DNA from 3 places in the Microcoleus sp. B9-D4 genome. Region 2 is predicted to be linked to each of the others. Evidence: riboswitches for the same ligand, from Rfam matches in the RefSeq annotation. Region 2 holds a riboswitch; each other region holds the start of a gene.

Region 1 (7,262 bases), on a different contig from region 2:
TAAAACTCCTCCGGCATCAGGTTTTGCAAAAATCATTTCTGCAATAAAACAACCGCCAATAATTGCAATAATCGTAATCACCAAAGCTTCGATATAACGAAAGCCTTTTCCTTGTAAAAATAATACCATTATTACATCTAGCGCAGTGATGCACACTCCCCAAACTAAGGGAATACCAAATAGCAATTGCAGTCCGATCGCACTTCCAACAAGTTCAGCTAAATCGCAAGCAGAAATAGCAATTTCACAAAGTATCCACAGCAAAAAACTGACTCGCGGACTGAAATAATCTCGACAAGCTTGTGCCAAATCTCGTCCCGTTGCCACTCCCAAACGCACGCAGAGTGATTGCAGCAAAATTGCCATCAAATTAGATAGCAAAATCACACTTAATAGCGCATAGCCAAACTTGGCTCCCCCCGCTAAGTCAGTCGCCCAGTTTCCGGGGTCCATGTAACCCACTGAAACCAAATATCCCGGCCCTGCGTAGGCCAGCATTTTACGCCAGAAACCTTTGCTGTTGGGAACGGGGACGCTGCGGTGGACTTCAGGAAGGCTGGGTCTGTTTTCGGGGTGAGTCATTGGTTTTATTGTTAAATAATTTTCATATTATTTTCATAATCTCACAAATTCTGTTAAATTTCATCAGTCGTATTGCTCAAAATCCGCCAAAGTTGCAAGAAATATGAAGTTGTGTATTTTTTATCTAACACTCCAGGTAATGTGAATGCAGCAACAGAATGTGTGATATGCTCTGAATATCAAATCGGTTCTGGTGAGGAACAGCCACCAGAGGTAACGGGGAAAGTTCGGTGTAAGTCCGGCACTGTCCCGCAACTGTGAAGGAGACAAGTTCTCCAAGTCAGGATGCCCGCCGATGCCCAAATTTACTTTATTCATCTGCGAGGTACATGATGACTACTCAATCTTCTTCTTCTTCGGTTTGGCAACAAACGGCACGGTTGACGCTTTCAACACCCGTGCAAGCGACGCTCTACATCTCCCTATGCGCTTTGACTGTCTGGACTGTTTACTTTACAACTTATCCCGCCGTCCATAACAAGGTACACTCTCTGCGCCACCACACTTTGATGGTTAGTTGTCACTAAACAAGATTGTTTTTATTTGAGATATTGCAGTGCGATTCGTTTAACCTGTTGGGGCGGGTAAACCTGCGAGCTTTCTCAGAGTGCAGACAGGTTAAATAAACCCGCCCCCACCCCGCGCGAGATTCCTTAAAAGTCCAGAATTAAAATGTCAAAATTAAAGTTTTCTGCGCTCATCAGTGCTGTCTGCATGATGAGTATCTTTTTCTATGGTTGGGTAGGGTTTTCGCAGTCTCCACAATCAACTGTGCGACTGACTTCTGAACCCCCAATCAGCCAGATTTTACCCTTTGAAGCCGAGGCAACTACACCTTTATCTCCAGTGTCGTTAAAGCTGCAAGCTTTAGATGCAGCGGGGATTCCTTTAGAGAATGCTCGAATTAGTTTGACAATTTTAACTCCGCCTAAAAATCATTGGTTTACCACCGATTTTCCGATCGTGGAGGGAACAAAGTTGCTGGATATAGAGGCTGTTGCAGCTAAAGGTGAGTTACAAATCCAGCAAATGCTGCCCATTAGGGGAAATTATCAATTGTTAGCAAAGGTGACTCCGATCGCAGAAAATGCTTTTACTCCTATTCAGCAAACTTTAACACTATCCGTGCCGGAAAACGGGGTGAAGTATCGCAATTTTGGGATTTTAGCTGTGATTTTGTTGGTTGTTGGGCTAGGTGGCGGCTTGGCGATTGGAGGAAAGCCCAAAATCCAAGCAGGAGAAATAGCGCCTGAAAGAGTGCGATTGCTGTTAAGTGGGGCGATAATAATTGCGATCGCTACCTTGTTATATGTTAATGTCAGTGCTGAAATTGCCCAGTCTGAGATGTCGATGCCAATGTCTCACATGACAGAATCTAAACCGACAGAAAAAACTAGCCCCATTGTGCAATCTCAGGGTTTACAGGTGCGACTTTCTGGAGATGTTAGTGCGACAGTAGGGAAAGCTGCTAATTTACAAGTTCAAGTCACCGATACCAAAACAAATCAGCCAGTCACAGATGTATTGTTCAATGTTAAAGTCACCCAACTCGAAAATGATTGGATTGCTTTTGCCTACAAAGGTGTCCCGGATGCAGCCGGAAAACTGATATGGCAAGAGCAGTTTTTTGATGGCGCACCTCACAAAGTAGAGGTAGAAGTTTCTCCCCAACCCAACGGGGCCCGTCAGTTTTCACCATTCCAGGTTTTACAAAGTATTGAAGTTGAGGGAGTCGCGCCTCCTCTTTCAGTGCGGTTGACTGTTTTAGCTTACTTTACAGGCATTGTAATCGCGGGGATGGCGATCGGATTTGGATTGCAGCGCCGTTTGCTTGGGCTGCGGGTGAGAGTAGGGCGCATTTAACCGGATTTCGGATAATTTAATTTAAGTGCGATCGACTATGATTAAGTCGATCGCCAGAAATCACTCTTGTCAACGTTCCTGATTTGAGAGCTCTTTAAATTCGCGAGTTCCCTGATAGCCAGATAAATCCGCTAACTCCTGCAAAGATTTTTGCCCTTGGTAAAACTTACCGTTAATTTCCCAAGTGGGAGTCCCTTGAATCTTCGCAGCTTCGCAAAGATCCCGCCGAGCATTTTTCCCTTGAGGATTGCACTCAATATAATTGATAATGCCCGCCGCTTCTTTGCCGAAACTTGCTTTCTGTGCTTGACAATGATCGCAGGTAAAAGAGCCGTACATTTTAGCACCCACTATTTTTAAATGCTGCGCTAAAGCAATTTCTGAAGTACCGGAAGATGTCGTAGTCTTGATGCTAGTCTCGTTAGCTGTACCGAGATTATTCACATCGGCATAAAGAGCCAGAGAGGAAATCAGCACTAACATAGACACCACAATTCCTATAAAAAATAGTTGCCCGATATCATCCCATTCGCGACCTATTAATGCTAAGACAAACAAGCTAGTTGCAAACAAAGCAGATGCAATACAGTAAATACAAGCTGCTTTAATATCAACAGCCAGTACATACATCAGATAGCCGCTGAAAATCGTCATAGCTGTGCTACCAGCAAACAGAAATAGTCCCGTCCAAGACTCTAACTTAGAGCGGAGACTCTTCTGTTCTGCGGGATTGACCAATAGGGGAGCTACGGCAAAAACTATCATGCTCAAATAGCCCAAAAAACCGAACAAAGAAAGAGGCAAACCAAAGACATAGGCATAAGGACTCGAAAGCACGATATCGCAGCCTTCGATCGGACAAACTGCCGTTCCGTTGGATAACTTAACCACTGTTAGATAAGCAGTGATCGCAGCCCCTATCGAGGCAATTCCTGCCGTGAGCGGACGAGAATAGCGGTGAATCCAAGGCATGGAACGTTGACGACGCATAATATTTTTTCCTGTGCTGGATATTTCCCAAGACTAAATTGTATTACCAACCATTTTACACTTTGATGAAATAAGCCACAATTCCTAGAAGGATTAATACTGCTCCGGTTAATCCTTGTTCGTGAGCCTCGAAAAAATGCAGCTTTTCTTCTAAAGCATTAACTCCTTTCATTCCCAAGTCTACTAGCAAAACCATTCCCAAAACTGTCACAACTAAGTAGACCACAGAAACTACAAGTATGCCGCTCAAACCAATCGTTCCTGCTGAAAAAAAATAGGCTTCTATTTCGATGCAAGGCGAGAAAAACATTCCTGTTCCTAAAACAGCTAGGATTTGAAATTGCGATCGCTTGGTAGTTAAATTAACTGTTTCCGCGTGATGGTGGTGGTGCCTGCGAGAACTATCTAACTCTGCCAAAAGATAGATAATTCCTAAAACTAATAAAACTAAAGGCGCAATTATTTCAGCGGCCTCTACATAGGTAGCAGCGAACTTGTAACCGAATAAGCCGACGACAATTCCAATTAGGATAATGCTGAGGGTATGAGCAACTCCTGTAATTACTGTAGCCCGCAAAGTTTCGCTGCGAGACCAATTTTCAGTTTTACCAATCGCAATTAAAGGCATCCAGTGGTTGGGAATTAATGCGTGAATAATACTAAGAGCTAGACTTCCCAACAGAATTTTGAGCATACTTTCCATTTGCTTTCCTCTACAAATTGCTACAAGGAGGAAGGAATTGCCCGCCCTCCTGGAGTTGTCAGCCGACTACTTTAAAACTCTAGTCGCATTGAAAATAGCTGCTAAAGCCACCCCAACATCAGCAAAAACTGCTTCCCACATTGTCGCTAAACCAAAAACACCCAAACCAATAAATATCGCTTTAATTGACAGGGCAAAAATGATATTTTGCCAAACAATATTGTGAGTTTTTCTGGCAATTTGGATGGCTTCAGCCACCTTGGAGGGTGCATCTGACATAATTACAACATCGGCAGTTTCGATCGCCGCATCCGAACCCAAACCTCCCATTGCTATGCCCACATCAGCTCTAGCAAGTACGGGTGCATCATTAATTCCATCCCCGACGAAGATAATTTTATCGCCTTTTTTAGATTGGGAGATCAGTTTTTCGATCGCCTCTACTTTTCCTTCAGGTAATAACTCAGCTAAGTAGGAATCTAAACCGAGCTTTTTCGCAACACTCTCAGCTACAGCTTGATTATCTCCTGTGAGCATCACGATTCGCTCAACACCCAGTTTCTTGAGGTCGCGAATAGCCTGTACAGCGTCTTCCTTAAGCTCGTCAGCAATCAAAATATACCCAGCGTAGCGGTTGTCTACCCCTAAATGTACGATCGTACCTTCAGCATTGCAGACATCGTGAGGGATATTTTCTCGGTGCAGCAAACGGTCATTTCCGGCAAGCACAATTTGATTATTTACTTTCGCCCGAATGCCGTGCCCCGCTATTTCTTCGTAATCTTTCACATCCGATGAATCTATTTTTCCGCCGTAAGCTTCCATAATAGATTTCGCGACTGGGTGATTGGATTGAGATTCTACTTTAGCCGCTATTGCCATCAACTCTGTTTGGGAAAAACCATTTTTAGGCACAATTTGTGCTACTTTAAAAACTCCTTTTGTCAAAGTTCCTGTTTTATCCAAAACAACTGTCTTGACTGCTGTCAGAGTATCTAGAAAAGTCGAGCCTTTAACCAAAATCCCGCGCTTGGCTGCACCGCCAATTCCCCCAAAGTATCCCAGAGGAATGCTAATCACCAATCCGCAAGGGCAGGAAATAACTAACAAGACTAGGGCGCGGTAAACCCACAAAAATCTGTCTGCATTAGTTGCTCCTGAAATGAACAAAGGCGGAATTAAAGCCACTGCTAGCGATGCAAAGACTACAAAGGGCGTGTAGTAACTGGCAAATTTGCTGATCATCTTCTCAGTCTCAGCTTTTTTGCTTCTGGCATTTTCTACTAATTCCAGAATTCGGGAGATTGAAGATTCACCGAAGAGTTTAGTAACTTTGACGGTGAGAACTCCTGTCTGGTTAATTGTTCCTGCTAAAACTGTTTCTCCAACTTTCACGGTTCGAGGTACTGATTCTCCAGTTAGTGCAGACGTGTCAAGCTGAGAATTGCCGTCTATAATTTCACCGTCTAAGGGAATTTTTTCTCCCGGTTTGACAAGGATGATATCGCCGATGACTACTGTTTCTGGTGCAACTTTTTTAATGTCGCCGTTGTCCTTGAGGTTGGCATAATCTGGGCGAATTTCTAAAAGCGATTTGATCGATTGACGCGATCGCCCTACAGCAAATTCTTGAAAAAGTTCTCCGATTTTGAAAAACAACATCACCCCGACTGCTTCAGGGAGTTTGTGAATGGCTACAGCGCCGAGTGTTGCTATAGTCATTAAGAAATTTTCATCAAAAAATCGACCTCGCAGAATGTTGCGACCCGCACTGGTTAAAACATTCCATCCGCTTAAAAGATAGGCTGGGATGAAAACCAGATATTCACCTATAGAATAGGGCGTGTTGTGCAGTTTTTCTTCAAAAATTAAACCGCCAACAAATAGGACAACAACCGATATCACAGGAATCAATTCTTGCTTCAGGTTAAAATCTCCGTTCCCGTGGTTGTGGCTGTGGTCATGGTTATGATTCTCATTACTGAGATCGGGGCGATCGTCGTGACTGCAACTACAGCAGCCGGAATCTGATGCTTTTGTCTTTTTCATGATGCCTCCTAGATGGAAAAACATAATTAACTTATGAACATATATTCATACTATATCTCCAAAGCTAACAATTTGGTAAATTATTGAGTTAAAAGTTTGGCTGCTAGTTAGCTCAAGTTTGCGGTCACAAGTTGCGATCGAGAGTAAGAATTATTATCGTTTTGCTCATGTTAAGTAAAAATTATTGACTCATATTATTTGCTTGCCTGTGTCACATCCCATTGCTTGGTTTACCATTGCTGCATTTTTGACGCTTTGACTATCCACGATGGCTTCAGACGGACTCACCGCTCGGTTGTGGCTAACTTTAACCCAGGCTCTAAGTCGGTCATGTAGCCTCAGCAAAGTTCCGTCTTTACGCCAGGTGCAGAAGTAGCGATAGACGCTCTGCCAAAGTGGGAAGTCTCCCGATAAGTCACGCCAAGTACAGCCTTGGGTTAACAGGTAAAAGATTGCATTCAGGACATTCCACACCTCAACCTTGGGTGACGATCCCTAGATGTTGGAGGTGAAATAAAAGGTTCAATCAACTCCCATTGTTCCAAAGTAAAGTTGCTGGAGTACATTTTACTCATAGCTATTTTTGGTACTGTTTCTATGTCTCGGCGATGAAAAAACTAAAACGAAGCGAGAAACGTTCAAATCGTTGCTGCAAAACCTGTTAAGCGGTATTACTACAGCCGTTGTTGCTTCATTCTGTCACGTTGTGTATCTCGAATAATACTGATTCCACCCCAAACGACTAGGCTTGCGATTCCCAATCCAACAATTAAATCAGGAAACCGAGAATTAAATAGAGTGACTAGGAAACCTGCGACGATCACACTAAAATTTGCAATTACATCATTCTGCGTAAATATCCAACTTGCCCGCATATGTACCTCACCCTTACGATGCTTTGAGAGAAGGTACAAACCATAACTGTTAGCAATCAGGGCCAAAAAAGCCATTGCCATCATCCAACCTGATTCCGGTGAACTTCCCCAAACAAACCGTCGAATCACATCGACGACAACCATCACGGCTAACGTGATCTGAAAAATACCACTTAGAGTCGCTGCACGATTCTTGTGAT
Region 2 (7,262 bases):
TAGCACCCGTGCGAATTTCCGGCCAGCGAAAAGCTTGAATCAAAGGTTTAGGAAGTGCGAGGCCAGAAGTCTCAATTAAGATACAATCAATTTGTTCTCGGCGCTTCAACAATTCCTGCATAGTCGGCAAGAATTCCTCTTGAACAGTGCAGCAAAGACAACCATTTGTTAGTTCAACAATATTGCTGCTAACATTTTCTTCTTCGTCGCAAACTTGGCAATCGCGCAGCAGTTCTCCGTCAATTCCGATTTCGCCAAATTCGTTAACCAGAACAGCAATGCGGCGACCTTGATTATTTTGCAATAAGTGGCGAATTAAGGTAGTTTTGCCGCTACCGAGAAAACCAGTGATGACAGTAACAGGAATTTTGTGCATTGATAATTTTGTTGTTGTAGTGTGATTGAATATCTTTCAATTTTGGGTCAGGCAATTGCGGACAGAAAACTCGTTAAACCGACAGTCCGGCAGAGGTTTAAACCCCTGCCTCAAAGCGAAAGTCCTCTCAAGAGGACTAATGAGTTTAAAATTTTTATTCTCAGTCCTCTTTAGAGGACTTTCGCTATTAGCCAGGGACTTAAGTCCCTGGCGGATGGGTCGCCTTAGTTATCGGCGATGGGTAGAGCATGGTAACGAGAAAGGGTCTAATTTCCCAGTGGTGGAATCTTTGCTAAAACACCTTTTTTCAGAGCTTGAGGACGCTCTGACCAAGGCAACAAACCGTCCGGTTTAGCATAGTATTGACCCGCACATTCGAGTACAGCCGCGACGCTTTCCGACTCATTTGCAGGTAAATCGCCAAACAGATAAGTGTACTTTCCAACAGCAGCAAAAGACACCGCACAAGAGTGACTGCAAGCACTCATGCACTCAACCTCTTGAATCTCAAACTTATCAGAAAACTTCCAATTTTTAGCGAGTTGCGACAAATTTTCCATGAATTGTTGACCGCCGCTTTTACCTTCGCGCTTGCCGTTTTTCCAAACACTAGCACAAGCAGTGCAAACAAATAGACTGTGCTTTGTGCGTACAGCCGTGTTAATTCCATCCATCATCCGTACCTCGCAGATGCGTTCAAAAGTGAGTTAGATATCGGCGGGCATTCTGACTTGAAAAACCCCAAGGGTTTCATTACAGTTGCGGGACAGCGTCGGACTTGCACCGAACTTTCCCCGTTTCCTCTAGCGACTGCTCCCCGCTAGAACCGATCGCGAAATCACATCATACCGCACTTGCCGCCTTTTTTCAAAAAAGTTATGTTTGTAGGAGCGATCGTTTTGTTCGTAGTAAGGACTTTAGTCCTTATAAGATAACTGCTTCAGGACTAAAGTCCTTACTACCAACCATAGTAATTACCTATGAACGCTTTTCCTGACTTTTCCCAACATGGCTATCAAATAAGTCGCGAACTCGGATACAACAGTCTGGGCGGCCGCGTCACCTATCTCGCCACAAAAATTAACACTAAAAAATCCGTTGTAATTAAGCAATTTCAATTTGCTCAATTAGGTGCTAGCTGGGCCGAATACGAAGCTTACGAACAAGAAATTAAAGTTTTGCAAAATCTGGATCGTCCTGGCATCCCACGCTATCTCGATTCTTTCCAGACTGACAGCGGTTTCTGCATGGTGCAGGAATACAAAAATGCCGAATCTGCAGTCGCCCGGACTTTTTCGCCGCCGGATATCAAGCAAATTGCGATCGCAACTTTAGAAATTATAGCTTACCTGCAATCCCAGAAACCGCCCGTAATTCACCGCGACATCAAACCGGAAAACTTGTTAATCGACGAAGAGTTAAATGTTTACTTAGTAGACTTCGGTTTTGCGCGCTTGGGATGCGGAAACATTGCCGCCAGCAGCGTTGTCAAAGGCACGATGGGATTTATGCCACCCGAACAAATGTTCAACCGAGAATTAACCAAAGCCTCGGATCTTTACGGCTTGGGGATAACGCTGATTTGCTTGTTAACTGGTACGAAATCTGCGGATGTCGGTAATTTAGTTGATGCCAATTATGGCATTCATTTCCGGCATTTAGTACCGCCGTTGCAGCAAGGTTGGATGAATTGGCTGGAAAGGATGGTAGCGCCGAGAATTCAAGATAGATATCAGTCGGCGGCTGATGCTTTAGCTGCGCTACAATCTTTGGATGTCAGCAGCTTGCCGAAAGTGAGAATTGAGCGCGATCGCATTCAATTCACTGCTACTGAATATGGAGAAATCTTAACACAAACTATTGCAATTAGCAACCCAATTCCCGATACAATTTTAACAGGAAGATGGGAAGTTGCGCCGCATCCGAACGATCCGCCCCACACGCCCTACGACCACTCTTGGATCTCCTTTGAACCGCAGGCATTTGAAAGCAATAATATCGAGTGCACAATCGCCGTCGATACGAGCAAATTGCTGGCCAGTCAAACTTACAACCGCCAAATCATCTTGCGCGCAAATTCTGAACCCCAAACTCATACAATAGAATTGCAAGCTACAACAGCCCCGCTGCCCGTACCGCAAAAAACTAATTCTTTTTCTGCATACAGGCTGACTTTTATGTGCGGCTTTATTTTAGCAGGTTTAATGTCCGAGTTGATCTTCCACTTAACTTGGTTCATTTTGTTAATTTTGTTAGGTTTGATATATTCCTTGATTGAGGGCGAAGTAACTTTACTGGGAGCATTAGGAGGGAGCCTTATAGCCGCCTTAATTCTAGCAATGGCATCCTTGATTTACAAAATAGTTCATTTGATGTTTAACCATGTGATTGACGAGCAGAGATCCAGACAAATTATTGAAGTAGATGCTGCCCAAATAGCCTTTCTTTGTGCCGGATTTTGTATGAGTCTTGGATTATTATTTTACCTGTTTTTAAAAGTCGGTAGTCAATTAGAATGGGTTGAACCCATGGAAATGATAGCTGTAGGAGGAACGATAATGGTATCTTTAGTAGTTACTGCAATTCCTTTGTTTGAAATGAGTGTTTTTAAATCAAAAAGAATCCTTGCCCACTATCACAAATCCGAACCCAATTTAATTAAACCGTAAACAACTGAACTCTCGTTCGCGAGTTCTTAAGCTCGCACTACTGACAACTATCAACTATCAACTCCCAACAGTCAACTATCAACCATAAACTATCAACTATCAACTGTTTACCTATGAATGCTTTTCCTGACTTTTCCAACTACGGCTATCAAATAACCCGCGAACTCGGACACAATCGCGCTGGCGGTAGAGTTACTTATCTCGCTACCGAAATTAATACCAAACGTTCCGTCGCCGTCAAACAATTTCAATTTGCCCAAACAGGCGCTAATTGGGCTCAATATCAAGCGTGCGAACAAGAAATTAAAATTTTGCGAGAACTCGACTATCCTAGCATTCCCCGCTATTTAGATTCCTTCCCAACTGCATCGGGTTTCTGCATGGTGCAAGAATACAAAGATTCCCCTTCCTTGGCAAATTCTAACCGCTGGAAACCCGAACAAATCAAGCAAATTGCTATCTCTGTTTTAGAAATACTCAAATACCTGCAAAATCGGGTTCCGCCAGTCATCCACAGAGATTTAAAACCCGAAAATATCTTAGTAAATGACCGGATGAATGTCAGCCTTGTCGATTTCGGATTTGCTAGAATCGGCGGGGGAGAAGTGGCGGCCAGCAGCGTTGTGAAAGGCACTTTGGGCTTTATGCCGCCAGAACAAATGTTCAATCGGCAGCTAACTGTTGCATCGGATTTATACAGTCTCGGCGCGACGCTAATTTGCTTGCTAATCGGCATCAATTCTACCGAAATTGGCAGCTTGATGGACGATACGGGGCGGATTAATTTTAAAAATCGCTTGCCGCAGCTAACTCCAGAGTTTCTTGACTGGCTGCAAAAAATGGTGGAACCCAATTTCAAACACCGCTATCCTTTCGCAGATGCTGCCCTCAATGCTTTGATTCCCCTAGAGGTAGTTCAGCCGCGTAACAAGTCAAAAATCGCACTGATATCAGTCCGATTATTAACAGCAATTGCTGCTATTTTTATTCCTTTGCTGTTTCCTTGGCTGTGGAAATTTTCCGAACCTCAAACAGCAGTCGATCTCAAACTAATAATCAACGCAGTAAAGTTAAATCCTCAGACTCAAGTGATGTTAACTGACGAACTAGAATCGAAAAAAACTAGAGATGTTTGGTCTTTGAAACAACACAATAAAGTCTATTTTGCTGTCAGTGCTACTAAGTTGCTAGAGGGAAAATATAGAGGTTATTGTAAGGTTGTCAACTCTCAAGGCAACTTTGCAGCCCAGAGTCAATCTTATTTAAAAACGACGGGCAATCGATTAAATACTTGGTGCTGGTACAATTTTCAAAAAGATGACAAACCGGGCAATTGGCAGTTTCAATTTTACTTAGACGGTCAAAAAGTGACGCAAAAGAGTTTCAAGGTTTTACCTTAACCTTGTTCCGGGCTGGCAGTGAATTTCTTTGCCGTCAAAAGTTGGGGGACTCCAAGTTTCTGCATAACGTGCGTTCTCGCGATCGCTCTCGCATACAGCAGTAATAGTTTTTATTATATTGCTACCCTTTTCTTTGTAAGCAAATACTGCGCCAGTGTAGGATTTATCGGGGTTCCTATCAGTAGGTTTGGCGATCGCGATCGCGCTTTCAAATTGTGCTGGTTCGCGGTGATTGTGCAAAGTTTGAACCGGGCCCATTGATGAGACCATCGTGTAATTATAGTTCTCGGTCTGTTCTTTAATTCCCAGACCCAATTTTGCAATGGAATCGCTAAATAGACCGTATTCTGCATAGTAAGCTTGCTGCGCTCTATTGATGCTTGAAATATATTGTAGGGCTTCATAAAATTCCTTACCCGTTGACGGGAACGAGGGCAGGACGATCGTATTGAGTTGGAAATTGTACCATGACGCCAGGATGCCAGCCATAACCGCGCTGTAAATTGCAATCCTCGGCAGCAAACTGGATACTGGCAATCTCGATTTTTTACTGGCTTTAGCTACATTGACTGACATTTTTTTAACTGTCATAAAGTAAATTTGCCAAGCTTGTAGGGTGCGCCACAAGCACCCTACAGATTACAAATTAGGCAGTTTCGTGCTGTTTGTGCCATGCGGGATGCCACAGCAATTCAGCAGTCGATCGCTTCTCAACCATTTCAGGAGTAATCATACAGTTAGCCACATCCTTGCGAGAAGGCAACTCGTACATCACATCCAGCATTAACTCCTCTAAAATGCTGCGAAGAGCTCTCGCGCCAGTTTTGCGACGATAGGCCTCCTGGGCGATCGCCCGTAGCGCTTCCGGCTGGAATTCCAATTCCACGCTGTCCATCTTCAACAGCTTTTGATACTGCTTCACCAGCGCATTCCGGGGCTCAGTCAATATCTGCATCAAAGCTGCTTCATCCAGCGGCGAAATCACCGTTACCACCGGAATCCGCCCCACAAACTCCGGGATCAAACCAAACTTGACTAAATCGTCCGGCTGTACCTGCTGCAAAATATCAGCGGCCCGCTTGTCTTTCGCCGGCAAAGTCGAGTTGCTGTCGCTTTCTGTTGGCTGAATAAAGCCCAAGGATTTTTTACCCAAACGCTGTTCAACTATTTTTTCCAAACCGACAAAAGCACCGCCACAAATAAATAGAATTTTGCTAGTGTCAACTTGAATAAAATCTTGGTAAGGATGTTTGCGGCCGCCTTGCGGGGGCACGTTAACCACTGTTCCTTCCAACATTTTTAGCAGCGCTTGCTGCACTCCTTCTCCTGATACATCCCTAGTGATCGAAGTGTTTTCGCTTTTGCGAGCAATCTTGTCAATTTCATCAATATAAATAATGCCCCGCTGCGCCGATTCCACATCAAAATCGGACATTTGCAACAGCCGCAGCAAGATATTTTCTACATCGTCGCCGACATATCCAGCTTCTGTCAGTGTCGTCGCATCCGCTACCGCAAAGGGAACTTCGAGCATTTGCGCCAAACTTTGCGCTAACAAAGTTTTGCCACAACCTGTGGGCCCGACTAGGAGGATGTTGGATTTTTGCAGTTCTACATCGCTGTCAGGGGAAGACTTCTCGCTATCTTTAGCTTGGTCAACGCTCAAGCGCTTGTAGTGGTTATAAACTGCTACAGAAAGGACTTTTTTTGCTGAATGCTGGCCGATGACGTGGTTGTCTAAATGCTGCTTAATTTCTGTCGGTTTCGGAATTTGAGCTAAAACAATTTTCGATTTATTCGATCGACCCGGACGCCGCGTTCCTTGTCCCTGAGACTCTCGCACCTCTGACTGGGGAATCTGTTGACCAATTGTTTTACTGGAGTCAAAGAACTCCTCCTCTAAAATTTCATTGCACAGTTCCACGCATTCATCGCAAATGTATACGCCGGGCCCAGCTATTAACTTGCGGACGTACTCTTGCGACTTGCCGCAAAAGGAGCATCTGAGATGGGAGTCATATTTTGACATATTTGCCTCTTAATTTACGGTTGCGGTTGCTTGTTTCGACTGGGGAAGTTGCCGCGGGAGCGACCTTAGCTTTGCCCTAGAAGGGTTTCCCGATCAGACACCCAAGCCAGTCAAGCTTCGCGATCTCTATTTCTAAGTTAACACTTTTGAGGCTTTAGTCATTAGTCATGAGTCATTCGAGCAAATTTGAATTTTTCATTTTCACTTGAAAATAAAGCCGCACGGGCTTACCATTTTTTGTATTCCAAAAATTTTCCCGACATAATTATTTTCACTCGATCGCCTTTTGGGTCTGCTTCTTTCTCGACATCCAAAGTAAAGTCGATCGCGCTCATAATCCCGTCACCAAATTTTTCCTGAATCACTGCTTTGAGCGGCATCCCGTAAACCTGGATAATTTCATAGAAACGATAAATCAGGGGGTCAACCGGAACCGAGGCCTCCAAAGAACCTTTTAACGGAGGTTCACAGAGAACCGCAGCCGTCTCGCTATCTAGTCCCAAAGCCGAGACAATTTTCTGGGCTTCATCTTCTGATGCGGTAGCTTGACGGTAAATAACCGCCGCAATCCAAACTTCGTCGCGCCCCAAAACTTTTTCCAAATCTGCAAAACTAATTCCCTTAGCTTTTTTAGCGGCCAAAAGCTTTTCTGTAATTCCTGAAATTGCCATTAAATATTCTCCCCTTCACTTCAGTGTCAGATGTGAAACTTGTCTCACATTTTGGTTATTTTGTCAATACTAAGTTGAGAAAAAAAATCGAATTGATAGCTCGGAACTTCAGCAAAA
Region 3 (7,262 bases), on a different contig from region 2:
ACATCCGGGTAAGTATAATTATTAAGCTGCGGAACCCAAAGCCGCTGATCCGAACTAAAAGTCCGATATGATTTCCCTTTTAACGCCAGTTTCAGCGCAACAACTAAATTAGTGGTAATTTCATTGTGATCCGGTGTGCCGCCAGCCATCAGAACAATCTCCCCATTGATAAATTCATGCCGATCCTGAGAATTGATTTCTAATTCTAGATATTCCTCAGCGGTGTAGGTTTTGGTGTCAACTTGCGCGATCATACACAACGCTCTCCTTTAATCTACTCATTTCAGTTTATCTTAAAAATTCTGCTAATTCCATGTAAAATTAGCTCAGGAACAGGCAAGATGCCTGTTCCACGCGACTGGTGTCTTTTCTAGCGTGATGGGAACTTATATCACCTAATAAAATAAGTTTGGTTTATGGTTTAGTAATTGGGGGTGTTGATCGAAAAGCTTATATCAATTGGAAAGCGCTAGGCTATGGGGCTTGCGACTAAGTGATATCCCTATCGTAGTAGCGAGTTATATTCAAAGAACCGTCTCTCCATCTACTCGAAAACGGATATTATCCCCGGACTCAATGGCGTGTTTATTAAATTCTCTCATCGCCGCCATCCGAGTTTCCCGATCGGTATGCACTCTCCCCTCATGGCTTACAGCGATTACTTGATCGTCATCATCACTTAGTTTAGAGATGAATTCTTGAAAATTCCTAAAAACACAAAGTTGCTCATAGGTGTATGCCTTGAGATGTTTAATTGCCTCTTCACCTCCGAAAATTGCACGCTCAACACTGTCCCAAACTGTTAGAGTAACTTGTCTGGTGTGTTCCTGGGAGGGATTCGGATCTAGGCAAACTAAATATCTTTGAGTTCTGGCGCTTTTTACAATATCGATACTCAAGGGCTTATTATCACTAAACCAAGCATCTTTAGAATATACAAGCTCACCCACTGGGGGAGGAGTAATAGATGGAAGTTGACCTTCTTTCATCTGTAGTTGTCGCTCTGTTTGCCGTTGTTTTTTGAGTTTTGCTTTTCTTCCCATACCAAATGTTCACTGCGGTGTTGCTTATAATTATAACCAGAAATTGTGCTCAAATATTAAAGCAGCCGTAGTGTTTCGCCGAAGGGAAATTCCTCCAAACCCAGTCCCCCGCCGCGATCGTCCACAGAACCGGGAGTGCGGGAACTTCCGTCGGAAACGTACCGTATCCATCCCTCATGTAAAGGAAACGCCTCGCACTTAACAAACTTACCGCAGCGGGACAAAGTTATAGCCAGTGCTTCCTCCTTGTTTAACTTGCACTAAAATCGGCTTACCAGCCCGATCGCCCGTGGGCAAAAACTTCACATCCTCGCTCGATCCGGCTGTCGAAAAACTCGCATTTCTGAGTGCTTGTTGCAATCCTTCCCGCGTATTGCTTTGTCGCAAGCCAGCGATGACAGCTTGAGTCGCGTCAAAACTCGTTGCTGTTCGCCAATTCACAATGCCTCCCCAACGCTGGCGGGCATTTTCTGGGAAACGGCTACCGGGATTAGTTTCAGGATGCCAGGGAACGGGCAAAACAAGCCCGTCAACGTCTTTTTGTCCGTCTTTTAAAGTTTGAAAGGTGTAGAGCGTAGTGCTGCCGTAGAGTGGCAATTTGCCTCGATTGATGCGAGCCAGAGAAATCGCACGGTCAATGCGATCGATGTGGGGCGCTACCATCAATCCTTGTGCACCTTTGCTGACAGCATCGGCGATCGCACTTTCGGGATTAAAAGAGGGTAAGGAAAAGTCGCAAACAGTGGGAGCTAATTTGCCGCCAGCAGCAGTAAGAGATGCCACAAATTCATCTTTAAATGATATGTTATCCGGTGCTTGGGAGTCATAACAAACGGCAATATTAGTTTGGGCGGCTGTTTTGACGGCATATTCTGCTAAGGGAGCTGCCATTAAGCTAATATTGGGTACTGTCCGAAAGATGTAGCTGCCAAATCCTGATAGATTGTTGGCAAAGCTCGTCGGTGTCACCATTACCAGTTTTTCTTGCTGATAGATCGGAGCAGCTTCGAGAGATGCGTTGCTAGCATTGTGTCCAATTACTGCTAGTATACTCGAATCTTTTGTCAATGTCCTTGCAACTTCTTTGACAACCTCTTGACTGTTGTCATCGTTGACAATTTCTACTTGCAGTTTTGCCCCATTTATGCCACCGCTAGTATTTATTTCATCCTGAGCTTGGGCCACACCTCGAAGGATTTCTTGGGCGACATTGGGGTTGCTACCAATGGGGACGCTGACAGCAATTTTTACGGCAGAACTATTGCTGGCTGTGGCATTATTCAAATAGATAATGGTTTCCGGGTCGTTGCGATTTTGTTTCAGCGAAGCCTGAAAATTCTGAATCGCAATTGAGTAATCTCCGTTCTTAAAAGCTTCAACGCCTGCTTGTTTATCTGGTGTGGTTTGGGATGTCACCAATATCTGATTTCCTAAACTGATACGATTGGCGATCGCTCCGGGTGCGATCGTTGCCGATGTAGATGTAGATGTAGGTGTATTTGAAGTTTGGGATTTTAATAAACCGGGAAGGAACTTGTATGCGCCAAACCCAATTAAGCCGATGGCAATAATAAAAACAATGGGCGGCGGGCTGTTTTTTTTGTTAGTATCTTGATACATGATTTTTTCTCTGTATTTTGATACTGTAATTATTCATTCAACTACTGTTCACGTCAATTCATATAATTCATTAATTAAGTTCATAAAAGTCATATTTGTAATAGCTGTTGCAAGTGCGATCGCCCTTATTTAAATCCGGCCCGCTAAACTAACGAGAATACGAGAATTATCAACAATATTCCTGGAGGCGCGGTTGTTCAGAAACCGGGTTTTTTGCCCAGAAGACGCGCTACAGCCCACATATTCTGTAAAAACCCCGGTTTCTGGCCCCCATTGACTGGTTCCTAGGCTCTGCCTGGGAAACGATTTCACTCTTGCTCTGCCTCGCGTGGCGAAGGGGAAATTGGAGGCAGAGCCTCCGGTTCTGCGTTACCAGGCAGAGCCTGGGAACGAGTAATTTAATGTTGAAATACCGCGCTTAACAAAGTTAAAACTGTACACCCAAACACGGCTTCAAATGTATATCTTCGCGAAGGTTTATAAGGGTAAGAATGCCAAACTTGCAGTTTTCCATTAAAGCCGCGCGAGGCTAAACTCAAGGAAACTTGACGGTAGTTTTCCAAAGTTCGCTGAAGCAATTGCCCGATTAAAATGCTTAAACTGTTCATTCCCAGTTTCCAAGTGCGATAGCCACAGCGCGAGTTTTGGGCTATCCAAAGTTCATCGGCGATCGCCAATAAGCTAAAAATAAACCGATACATTAGTAATAGCAGTTCTGTGACCAACTCTGGACAGCGTAATTGTCTGAGAATCTGCAAGATTTCGGTAAATGGAACCGTCAAGAGGATGAAATACATACAGCTTGTCGATGCGAAGGCGCGGGCAAATAGCAAGCTCACTTGGTATATTCCAGTGCGGCTCACATACAGATAAAAAGTGCCGGTGCTAATGCCCCAACCTTGCCAAATATCCCACTGAATTTCCTGGATTTGACTTAACTCAACCGCACCCAGCGCCAAAGCAGGCAAACTTGTCAGCAAAAACATCAACGGTAGTGACAGCAACCGCAAATACAGTTTCCCCGGAATACCCGCATAGACGACAATCCAGACGGCTAGCCAAAGGCCGATCGACAATTGGACGATCGCCCCAGAAACTAGAGACAGAATTAAAAGGGCGATCGCAAAGGATAACTTGTGAGATGGCGGCAACCCGCGCAAGCGATTGGTATAAGCCAGACTATCAATCTGATGGTTCATTCCGACGATTTATGATCAGACTGCTGCCGAGATTGCGATCGGCCTTTATACAACCCAATGACGTACCCAACTACGCCAGCCCCGATCGCCGCTTGAGACGCAAACAATAGACTGGAAATTTCGCTGCTAGCCGGCTCAAACAAGTGATTAAACCAAGGTTTATAACCCGGTTGAATTTCCGTAATTGCTTTCTTAGCTTGGTCATCGGCACCGCCGTATTCACCCCGCACAAAAACGAGAGGAAACGCTGCCAGAACAATCACAGCGCCAGCCAACAGTAAATTTTGCCGCGAAGTAGATTGGTGATTTTTTGTAGTTTTTTTACTCACGGCTTATGACTCCTGTCTCAATAATTTCAAAGTTTCCAACTCCGGCTTCCCGTAAGAATGCAGCCAATTCCAGACCAATAAAGTCAGCAATCCCTCACTGATAGCCAGGGGTACTTGAGTGATAGCAAAGATGCCAGCAAACTTGAGAAACGAAGCCATAAAACCGCCACTTGCTGCCGGAAAAGCTAATGCTAATTGAATCGAAGTCGTCACATAAGTCAGCAAATCTGCCAAAGCCGCCGCACAAAAAATTGCCGCCCGCTGGCTACCAGTTCGCAACAGCAATTGATAGATAAAATACGCAGCGAAAGGGCCGACAATCGCCATCGAAAACATATTCGCTCCCAGCGTTGTCAAGCCACCATGCGCTAACAGTAACGTTTGAAAAAGCAGAACTAAAGCCCCCAGTACAGCCATCACCGAAGGGCCGAACAAAATTGCGCCCAAACCTGTACCCGTCGGGTGAGAACAACTGCCCGTTACCGAGGGAATTTTTAAAGCAGAAAGCACAAAAGTAAACGCACCCGCCAAAGCAAGCAATAATTTAAGTTCCGGGTGTTCTTTTGTAATACGAGTAATTGAGCGCAAACCTACTGCAAAAAAAGGCAACGCCACAATCCACCAAAATGCAGCCCATTGCACCGGCAAAAAACCTTCCGAAATGTGCATAGCTGCGGCGGGCGTTGCCGAACCCAGGACAATATAACAACTCAAGCCAGCCATCAATCCTAAGCTGACCAATTTCCGATTTCTGGTCTTCACGCTGAACCTCGCAGATGAGACTATGTAAATTAACACATCGGCGGGCATCCTGACTCAGAAAGCGACAAGACTCTCATTACAGTTGCGGGACAGCGCCGGACTTGCACCGAACTTTCCCCCTTTCCTCTAACGGCTGCTCCCCATTAGAACCGACTGGTTAGACATAGTTTAGTCGATCGCGTAAGTCTCAGCAAATCTTTTACAAAAATTACTTCAGATTAACTAAGTCAAAATTACCTATCATCTTCTCTTCTCTTCCTTCGCGTCTTCGCGGTTCGTTCCATAAATACTATTGCCAAACAAATCAACGGTATAATATTAGTGAGTTTTGAGGAAAGCCGCCATGTTAGATTACAAATTTCCGAGGCACTGGCCCTCAGCCGATGAACTACCAGACTCTGATGAAACGCCTGTGGATAACGAACTGCAAGAACTAATACCAGGGTTGTTAAAAGCAATATTGCTCATACTTTGGGCAGAACGCATGGACTGGTTTTTTGGCATAGATATGGGTATTTATCATCACCCTGATGAACCGCCCATTGTCCCAGATGCTTTCTTAAGTTTAGGAGTAGAACGATTTTACGACGAAGAATTGCGTCCTAGTTACGTGCTGTGGGATGAAAATGTCATGCCACTTTTCGTGCTAGAAGTTGTTTCCCCAAATTATCGCAAGGAATACAGCACAAAATTAGACACTTATCAAGCTCTAGGCGTACTTTATTACGTCATTTATTCTTCCCGCCGCCGTCGTAAACCTCATTTGGAAGTACACAAGTTAGTCAATGGGAAGTACGAGTTACAGCCAGGACATCCTGTTTGGATGCCTGAAATTGGTTTAGGGATTGGTTGTGAAAGGGGAAGTTATTCTGGGGTGACAAGGGAGTGGTTGTATTGGTATGATGCCGATGGAAAACGTTATCTGACTCCTGAAGAACAGGTGAAAGAATCAGCGCAGCGCGCCCAACAGGAATCGCAGCGCGCCGATCGATTGGCCCAACGTTCCGAGCGACTAGCTCAGCGATTGCGGGAGTTGGGGATAGATCCTGATAATCTGACCTGATGGCAATCAAAAGCACAACACTGACGCACTCTTGACGCTCAGAAACCGGGTTTTTCAACGCCCGATCGATCGTCCTCAACGGAGGATTTTCTGGAAAAACCCCGGTTTCTGCCTCCAGAAATGTGTGAATATTTATCGCAAAAATCAGGAAATATCGAGCTAGATTTGGGAAAAACAGAGAGTTGGACGGCAAACATTGAGATCCAGCTCGAAAACATGAAAATTAGGAGAGGTTCTTAAATAATGGTCATGGATCTGCGTTCTTACGATGTCATCTGTTTTGGTGATGAAGTTCCAGGAGTTCTAGCTGTTATCTCTGCCTCCAGAGAATATTTTCGCCGAACAAAGCGTTATCCGCGAATTCTACTGATGTCGAAAGCAAGCTTGCAAGAAGGAATTGGCGGGCATTTGGTAAGAGGCGGTCTTGCTTATTTAGATAGAAGTCAGATTAGTGAAGAACTTCAACAATCTTTAAAGTTAGATACCTTTGGTTCACCAGCGACAATCTATAAAGAATTCTTACAAAAATCCGGTGTCACCGCAATTGCACTTGACCCCCGCAAAGCCAGTGCAGCCCTGAAAGAAATGCTGGTAAAAGCTGGGGCTGATCTCCTGAGCAAAGTAGAAATTAAATCAGTCAGTAAAGAAGGTCAAAAAATTGTCAGTATAACCACCTCTCAAGGCGTAGTTTATGCCGGCAAGCAATTTATTGATGCCACTGTCAATGCCGAATTAGCTCAAGCTGCCGGTGTGAGAAAGCTGAAGGGATTTGAAACATTTGGTCTGCCTAATTCAGAACTTCCAGTCACCCTCGTTTTTGAAACCCAAGGACTCAGTGCAAGAGCACTGAAAGAATTCGATTATATTTATCTAAAACGCTTTACCAACCTGGCCGATGCAGAGAGTCAAAAATTTTTGCTGTACGCTGCAGGCAAGGATGCCAAACTAGCAGAAGAGCTTCGGCGGGAAATGAGGGACACTCAAGGCAATCTCAAAACTCTGTGGGCGGGTAACGATTACATCGATGTTCGCGCGCCGGCTCTGTCTGTAGCTTACCACTCATTTAGAGGAAGAAAACTATCTTTTTCTGAAACTGGCATAATTTTAGATGAGGGAAATATAGCAATACTTCCAAATGACCGACTTTCGTGGAATGCGCTTTTATTTGCAGTCACAGCCAGCGAAGCCGAAGCCTTAGCTAGAAGCGGGAGCAAACCCACGGCTAATATGCAAAGAGAGATGTTAT

The links. A riboswitch is a leader RNA that binds a small molecule or an ion and turns the genes downstream of it on or off. The one in region 2 is predicted to bind cobalamin.
Region 1: linked by a shared signal. The riboswitch ahead of QUB24_RS06485 (CbtB-domain containing protein) and the one ahead of QUB24_RS28150 (DUF1636 domain-containing protein) in region 2 are both predicted to bind cobalamin.
Region 3: linked by a shared signal. The riboswitch ahead of QUB24_RS31585 (energy-coupling factor ABC transporter permease) and the one ahead of QUB24_RS28150 (DUF1636 domain-containing protein) in region 2 are both predicted to bind cobalamin.

What each region holds. Positions count from the first base shown of each region.
Region 1 covers NZ_JAUBTS010000007.1:96,846-104,107, forward strand. The annotation lists gene QUB24_RS06480 (Nramp family divalent metal transporter) at 1-582, opposite strand, end outside; cobalamin riboswitch at 751-893, shown strand; gene QUB24_RS06485 (CbtB-domain containing protein) at 912-1,109, shown strand; gene QUB24_RS06490 (hypothetical protein) at 1,255-2,445, shown strand; gene QUB24_RS06495 (vitamin K epoxide reductase family protein) at 2,515-3,435, opposite strand; gene QUB24_RS06500 (hypothetical protein) at 3,491-4,138, opposite strand; gene QUB24_RS06505 (heavy metal translocating P-type ATPase) at 4,205-6,187, opposite strand; partial or broken gene QUB24_RS06510 (transposase) at 6,377-6,670, opposite strand; gene QUB24_RS06515 (cation transporter) at 6,862-7,262, opposite strand, start outside.
Region 2 covers NZ_JAUBTS010000068.1:23,184-30,445, forward strand. The annotation lists gene cobW (cobalamin biosynthesis protein CobW) at 1-376, opposite strand, end outside; gene QUB24_RS28150 (DUF1636 domain-containing protein) at 643-1,053, opposite strand; cobalamin riboswitch at 1,076-1,222, opposite strand; gene QUB24_RS28155 (serine/threonine-protein kinase) at 1,357-3,045, shown strand; gene QUB24_RS28160 (protein kinase domain-containing protein) at 3,159-4,445, shown strand; gene QUB24_RS28165 (type IV pilin-like G/H family protein) at 4,437-5,036, opposite strand; gene clpX (ATP-dependent protease ATP-binding subunit ClpX) at 5,092-6,474, opposite strand; gene cynS (cyanase) at 6,702-7,145, opposite strand.
Region 3 covers NZ_JAUBTS010000102.1:897-8,158, reverse strand. The annotation lists gene QUB24_RS31615 (Uma2 family endonuclease) at 1-254, opposite strand, end outside; gene QUB24_RS31610 (hypothetical protein) at 525-1,043, opposite strand; gene QUB24_RS31605 (hypothetical protein) at 1,100-1,267, opposite strand; gene QUB24_RS31600 (ABC transporter substrate-binding protein) at 1,251-2,663, opposite strand; gene cbiQ (cobalt ECF transporter T component CbiQ) at 3,062-3,862, opposite strand; gene QUB24_RS31590 (energy-coupling factor ABC transporter substrate-binding protein) at 3,859-4,191, opposite strand; gene QUB24_RS31585 (energy-coupling factor ABC transporter permease) at 4,195-4,914, opposite strand; cobalamin riboswitch at 4,976-5,122, opposite strand; gene QUB24_RS31580 (Uma2 family endonuclease) at 5,297-6,016, shown strand; gene QUB24_RS31575 (FAD-dependent oxidoreductase) at 6,260-7,262, shown strand, end outside.